One region of the Frigoribacterium sp. Leaf172 genome, then DNA from elsewhere that is predicted to be linked to it. Evidence: predicted binding sites of a transcription regulator. Region 1 holds the regulator's gene; each other region holds the start of a gene.

Region 1 (2,266 bases):
GATGACGACGCCGGCGGCGAAGCCGGTGATGGCCCCGATGATGATGACGCTGAGCAGGCCCGAGGCGACGAGCACGATGGCCATGGTGATCTGGAAGTTCAGGGCGACACGGGTGTGCTCGCGGATGAACGGGCCGCGGTCCTTCAGGACGAGGTAGCCCACCAGCGCGGGGACGATCCAGAACAGGATGCCGCCGAGGTGGATCAGCGTCGCCCAGAGCTTCTCGTCCTCCGGACGCATCGGAGGGACCGAGGGCTGGCCCTGCTGACCGTAGGGCGGCTGTCCGTACTGCGGCTGGCCGGAGGGCTGCTGTCCGTGGTGAGGCTGCTGGCCGTACGGCTGCTGGCCCGCGCCGGGGTCGTTCGGTTGCGAAGGAGGCATGTCGGTCATGGCCATCACCCTAGGGCAGCGCGGTGTCCGGGAGTAGGACCGCGGGCGGAGGTGACGTAGGATTGGCAGTCTGGTTCGGCGAGTGCCAGGCAGGCCGGGGGCCCGACCGGATCGGTCACGGCCCGAGCGGAGAGAGAGGTGCGGCGTGGTCTCGGAGCGCGGACTCGAAGTCCTCCGTGTCATCGTGCACGACTACGTCGCGTCGAGGGAACCCGTCGGCTCGAAGTCGATCGTCGAGCGCCACCAGTTCGGCGTCTCGGCCGCCACGATCCGCAACGACATGGCCCTCCTCGAAGAGGAGGAGCTGATCACGGCTCCGCACACCTCGTCGGGTCGCGTGCCCACCGACAAGGGGTACCGCCTCTTCGTCAACGAGCTGGCCGACCTCCGACCGCTCACGGCCGCGCAGCGGCAGGCCATCGAGACCTTCCTCGGCGACTCGACCGATCTCGACGAGGTCCTCGGGCGCACGGTCAGACTGCTCTCGCAGCTGACGAATCAGGTCGCCCTCGTCCAGTACCCGTCGTTCTCCCGCGCCCGGGTCCGCCACATCGAGCTGGTCAGCCTCGGCGAGTCGAAGGTCATGACCGTCCTCATCACCGACAGCGGCCAGGTCGAGCAGCGGATCATCGATCTCCCGACGCCGGTCGACGAGGCCTTCCTGTCCGAGCTGCGCGCCTCGGTCAACGCCGCGGTCGGCGGTGCCGCGCTCAGCGACGCCGCGCGATCGCTCAGCGACCTCCCCGAGCGGTTCCGCCCCGATCTGGCCGCGATGGTCCGACGCGTCGTCGCGAGTCTCGTCGAGCAGCTGGCCGCCGGCCGTCAGGACCGACTCGTCATGGCCGGCGCGGCGAACCTCGTCCGCACCGAGGACGATTTCAGCGGCAGCCTCTATCCTGTGCTCGAGGCCATCGAAGAGCAGGTCGCGCTGTTGCGGCTCTTCGGCGAGATGCAGCTCGACGCGGTCGACGTGGTGGCGAGCATCGGCCGCGAGAACGCGTCCTTCGGACTCGCGCAGACGTCCGTGCTCGCCAGCGGCTACACGTCCTCCGGCAGCGAGATCGCCCGGATCGGCGTGCTCGGGCCGCTGCGCATGGACTACTCGTCGAACATGGCGGCGGTCCGCGCGGTGGCGCGTTATCTCTCGTCGACGCTCGACGAGCGCTGACACGCTCCGCGCCTCCTCGGCTCCCCTTCCCCCTCCCATCTTCAGCACCGACATCAAGAGGTAGACCAAACAAGTGGCAGATCATTACGACGTGCTCGGAGTCGACCGGACGGCGTCGCCGGACGAGATCAAGAAGGCCTACCGCCGACTCGCCCGCGAGCTCCACCCCGATGTGAACCCCAGCGCCGACGCCTCCGAGCGCTTCAAGGACGTCACGCACGCGTACGACGTCCTCAGCGACCCGCAGCAGCGCGAGCGCTACGACCTCGGACCGCAGGCCGGCTTCGGCGGCGGCGGTGGCGGGGGAGCCGGCTTCGGTGACATCTTCGACGCGTTCTTCGGCGGCGGGGGAGGCGGGCAGCGTCAGGGGCCCCGATCGCGACGCGAGCGCGGGCAGGACGCCCTCCTGCGCCTCGAGGTCGAGCTCGACGACATCGTCTTCGGCACGAAGCGCGACATCGAGGTCGACACGGCCGTCCTCTGCGAGACCTGCAACGGATCCTGCTGCGCCCCCGGCACCTCGCCGCAGACCTGCGACATCTGCAACGGCTCGGGCCAGATCCAGCGGACGGTCCGCTCGCTGCTCGGCAACGTCATGACCTCGAGCCCGTGCGGCACCTGCCGCGGCTACGGCACCGTCATCCCGAACCCGTGCCCCACCTGCCAGGGTCAGGGTCGCGTGCGCGCTCGTCGCACGATCCCGATCGA
Region 2 (2,266 bases), on a different contig from region 1:
GTCAGCGTGTGGACGACCGAGACCGAGCCGAACACGACCCCGCCGCCGAGACCCGTGGCGGCCATGACGATCAGCGCCGCACCGGCCACCGGCGTCATGAGCATCGTCTCGAGGGTCAGCCCGCCGACGGCGTCGACCCGGCCGCCGACCTGCTTCTTGACGAGCCCGTACAGACCGAACGAGAACGCGAGCACGAGCGACACCCACGGGATGTCGCCGGTGCCCACCGCGATGACGAGCACGGCGACGCCGCTCAACGCGACGGCGGCCCACTGAGCGGGGCGGAGTCGCTCGCGCAGGACCACGACGGCCAGCAGGACCGTGACGATCGGGTTGATGAAGTACCCGAGGGCGGCCTCGACGACGTGGCCGGCGAGCGCCGCGGTGATGAAGACCGTCCAGTTGACGACGATGAAGACGCCGGCCAGACCCATCGTCGCGACGAGACGAGGCTGTCGCAGCAACCGGATGAACGACGGCAGGCCCCGGGTCACGGCCAGCAGCACCAGGCAGAAGACGAGCGAGAAGACGATGCGCCAGGCCACGATCTCGAAGGGCCCCGACGGCGACATCAGCAGGAAGAACACCGGCAGGACGCCCCAGAGCCCGTAGGCGCCGACGGCGAACGCCAGCCCCGAGCGCACGGCCGGGTCGGCTGCCGGACGGCCCGTGGGAGTCGGGTCGCCGCCGGGCGCCGGTTCGGCTGACGGAACGGAGGAGGCGGAGGAGGTGCGGGAACGACTGCTGGTCACGTCACGACTGTAAGCGGACCGGCCGACACCCCGACACGTCCACCTCTGCCACGGTGGAGTGCTCGTCTGCCGTTCTCGGGAGGCGCGGTGCGCGGAGGGGCCGAGCCGCGCCTCCTGGGGGTGAGACGACGAGAACCCCCGCCGAAGCGGGGGTTCTCGTGATGATGCTCTGTCGACCGACTAGCGGACGACGACGGCGAGGACGTCGCGAGCCGAGAGGACGAGGAAGTCCTCTCCGCCGTACTTGACCTCGGTTCCGCCGTACTTGCTGTAGATGACCTTGTCGCCGACGGCGACGTCGAGGGGCACACGGTTGCCGTTGTCGTCGATGCGACCCGGTCCGACCGCGACGACCTCGCCCTCCTGGGGCTTCTCCTTCGCGGTGTCGGGGATCACCAGGCCGGAGGCCGTGGTCTGCTCGGCTTCGACCTGCTGGATGACGATGCGATCTTCGAGCGGCTTGATGGAGACCGACACGGTTGACCTCTACTTTCTCGGAACTTCGAAAAACGTGGGTTGGCACTTGCCACGTGCGAGTGCCAGAAACAACTCTAGGGCGTCACTGGCACTCGGTCAATCCGAGTGCCAGTCGAACCGGACCGCTGCCCCGGGGCAGCGCGGATCCGCCCGAGCGGCGGGAGTCGCCCCCTCGCGGATGCACGAGACTGGACGACATGGATGCCTCGGAGCTGCTCGAAGTCCTCTCTCCCGAGGGGCTCCGGCTGCTCGACTCTCTGCCCGCGTGGAAGGCCTCCGACGACGTCGTCTCGTCGGTCGCCGCCCTGCGCAAGAAGGGCCACCCGCCCGAGCGGGTGTCCGCCGTGCTGACGCAAGCGCGCCTCCGAGCCCGGGCCGAGGGCAAGTTCGGCGAGTTCGCCAGCCGCATGCTCTTCACCGAGGCGGGCCTCGAGCAGGCCACGCGGCTCGGAGTCGCCGCCCGTCACGCCGACCGCTTCCGTTCCGCCGGGCTCCGCAGCGTCGCCGACCTCGGCTGCGGCATCGGCGGCGACGCCCTCGCCTTCGCCGCGCTCGAGCTCGACGTGCTCGCCGTCGACCGCGACGAGGTCACCGCCGCCGTCGCGTCGTACAACCTCTCGCCGTGGCCGGCGTCGAGGGTGCGCCAGGGGGACGCCGAGACGACCGATCTGAGCGACGTCGACGGGGTCTACCTCGATCCGGCTCGGCGGACCGGCGGGCACAGCGCGACGAAGCGGATCGCCGACCCCGCCGACTGGTCGCCGTCGCTCGACGTCGCGTTCGGCTTCGCCGAGCGGCTGCCCACCGGGGTCAAGCTCGGCCCCGGCATCGACCGCGACCTCCTCCCGACCGACGCCGAGTGCCAGTGGATCTCGGTCGATCGCGACGTGGTCGAGGCGGGCGTCTGGTTCGGGCCGCTCGCACGGACCGGAGTGGGCCGATCGGCGCTCGTGATCAGCGCCTCCGGGGCGGCGGAGCTGACCGCGCCCGCCGACTCGGACGACGTCGACGTCGACGACATCGGCGAGTGGATCCAC
Region 3 (2,266 bases), on a different contig from region 1:
CTGACCGCCGCCCGCCGACACGACGCCGACGACACGACGCCCGCCGAACCAGAGAAGACCCGCCCCTCATGCCGAACCTCCCCCGCGACCGCTTCGACGATCTGCCCCACGACCTCGAGAGGGTCGGGGCGCACCGTGCTCGCCCGGTCAAGGGCCGCGGCTGGTTCGTCTTCGCCTGGGCCGCGCTCGCGACCGGTCTGCTGGTCGGCGGCGGCGTGATCGCCCTCGGGGTGCTGAACGACAGCTTCCAGTTCACGAACCCGTCGCCCGCGGCGACCTCCGAGGCGGAGCCGACGGCCGGCGCCACGGACGAGCCGTCGCCCAGCCCGACGGCCCCCGCCGGCACCGCCGCCGCCGACGTCGACCCGTCGGTCACCATCGCCGTGCTCAACGGCACGGCGACCGCGGGTCTCGCGACCGCGGCCAGCGCCGATCTGACGGCCGCCGGCTACACCGTGGCGACGCAGGGCAACGCCGGCGACACGTCGGCCTCGACCTCGACCGTCTACTACGCCGACCCGGCCGACGAGGGCGTGGCCCTCGGCCTCGCCCAGACGCTCGGCATCTCGGCGACGGCCGCGAGCTCGGCCTTCCCGAACGCGTCGGTGACCGTCGTGCTCGGCACCGACTTCACCCCCTGAGGGCCGACGAGCCGAGGAGGCGCGGTGCGCGCTCGTCCCGCACCGCGCCTCCCCGGCTCGCCGCATGTTACGGCCGTGTTTAAAGTCGGGTGATTCCCGCTCGGCGGGGGCTCCCCGGTCTTCTATTCGAGTCCGTCTCAGCATTAGCATGCGAGAACCGGCCGACTCATGCGCCGCACCATCACAGCAACAAAGGGGAACGAGAAATGGCCAACGGAACCGTCAAGTGGTTCAACGCCGAGAAGGGCTTCGGCTTCATCACGGTCGAGGGAGGCGGACAGGACGTCTTCGTGCACTACTCCGCCATCGACATGAGCGGCTACAAGGTGCTCGAGGAGGGCCAGGCGGTCGTCTTCGACGTCGGCACCGGCAGCAAGGGCCCCCAGGCGGAGTCCGTCCGACTCGCCTGAGCCTCCGAGCGGGGTCGCCGACGACCCTCGCCCATCACGACGCCGCCCCGGGAAACCGCGGCGGCGTCGTCGTGTCCCCGGTGCCGCCGTCGGCCCTCCCCGTCACTTGCACTCTCACCTGGCGAGTGCCAGAATCGTTGCTGGCACTCGCGACACGTGAGTGCCAATGCTTCTGCTTCATGACGTCCGGGAGGGACGAAAAACACACATGGCTAAGATCATTGCTTTTGACGAAGAGGCCCGTCGTGGCCTCGAGCGTGGCCTGAACATCCTGGCCGACGCGGTTAAGGTCACCCTCGGCCCGCGTGGTCGCAACGTCGTCCTCGAGAAGAAGTGGGGCGCCCCCACCATCACGAACGACGGCGTGTCCATCGCCAAGGAGATCGAGCTCGACGACCCCTTCGAGAAGATCGGCGCGGAGCTCGTCAAGGAGGTCGCGAAGAAGACCGACGACGTCGCCGGCGACGGAACGACCACCGCCACCGTCCTCGCGCAGGCCCTGGTCCGCGAAGGACTCCGCAACGTCGCCGCCGGCGCCGACCCCATCTCGCTGAAGCGCGGCATCGAGAAGGCCGCTGCGGCCGTCTCGGCCCAGCTGCTCGCCGACGCGAAGGACATCGAGACCAAGGAGCAGATCGCTGCCACGGCCTCGATCTCCGCCGCCGACCCCACCATCGGCGCGCTCATCGCCGAGGCGATCGACAAGGTCGGCAAGGAGGGCGTCGTCACCGTCGAGGAGAGCAACACCTTCGGCACCGAGCTCGAGCTCACCGAGGGCATGCGCTTCGACAAGGGCTACCTGTCGCAGTACTTCGTCACCGACCCCGAGCGCCAGGAGGCCGTCTTCGAAGACGCCTACGTGCTCATCGTCAACTCGAAGATCTCGAACATCAAGGATCTCCTCCCCATCGTCGACAAGGTGATCCAGAGCGGCAAGCAGCTGCTCATCATCGCCGAGGACGTCGACGGCGAAGCCCTCGCGACCCTCGTCGTCAACAAGATCCGCGGCATCTTCAAGTCGGTCGCCGTCAAGGCCCCCGGCTTCGGCGACCGTCGCAAGGCGCAGCTGCAGGACATCGCGATCCTCACCGGCGGTCAGGTCATCGCCGAAGAGGTCGGCCTCAAGCTCGAGAACGCGACGCTCGACCTGCTCGGTCGTGCCCGCAAGGTCGTCATCACCAAGGACGAGACGACCATCGTCGAGGGCGCCGGCGA

The links. The regulator HrcA, encoded in region 1, represses chaperone genes, less so after heat shock. The targets are predictions, from matches to a motif close to TTNGCACTCGNNNNNNNCGAGTGCNAA.
Region 2: groES (co-chaperone GroES) is a predicted target of HrcA. The motif match lies at 1,315-1,341, and genes of this name have one in related genera.
Region 3: groL (chaperonin GroEL) is a predicted target of HrcA. The motif match lies at 1,192-1,218, and genes of this name have one in related genera.

Annotation. Positions count from the first base shown of each region.
Region 1 is NZ_LMPB01000002.1:535,482-537,747, reverse strand. Features, by position in the region: gene ASF89_RS08780 (DUF4870 domain-containing protein) at 1-390, opposite strand, end outside; gene hrcA (heat-inducible transcriptional repressor HrcA) at 536-1,558, shown strand; gene dnaJ (molecular chaperone DnaJ) at 1,632-2,266, shown strand, end outside.
Region 2 is NZ_LMPB01000001.1:630,326-632,591, reverse strand. Features, by position in the region: gene rarD (EamA family transporter RarD) at 1-644, opposite strand, end outside; gene groES (co-chaperone GroES) at 933-1,229, opposite strand; gene ASF89_RS03145 (class I SAM-dependent methyltransferase) at 1,427-2,266, shown strand, end outside.
Region 3 is NZ_LMPB01000001.1:803,856-806,121, forward strand. Features, by position in the region: gene ASF89_RS03895 (DUF3263 domain-containing protein) at 1-4, shown strand, start outside; gene ASF89_RS03900 (LytR C-terminal domain-containing protein) at 69-641, shown strand; gene ASF89_RS03905 (cold-shock protein) at 848-1,051, shown strand; gene groL (chaperonin GroEL) at 1,260-2,266, shown strand, end outside.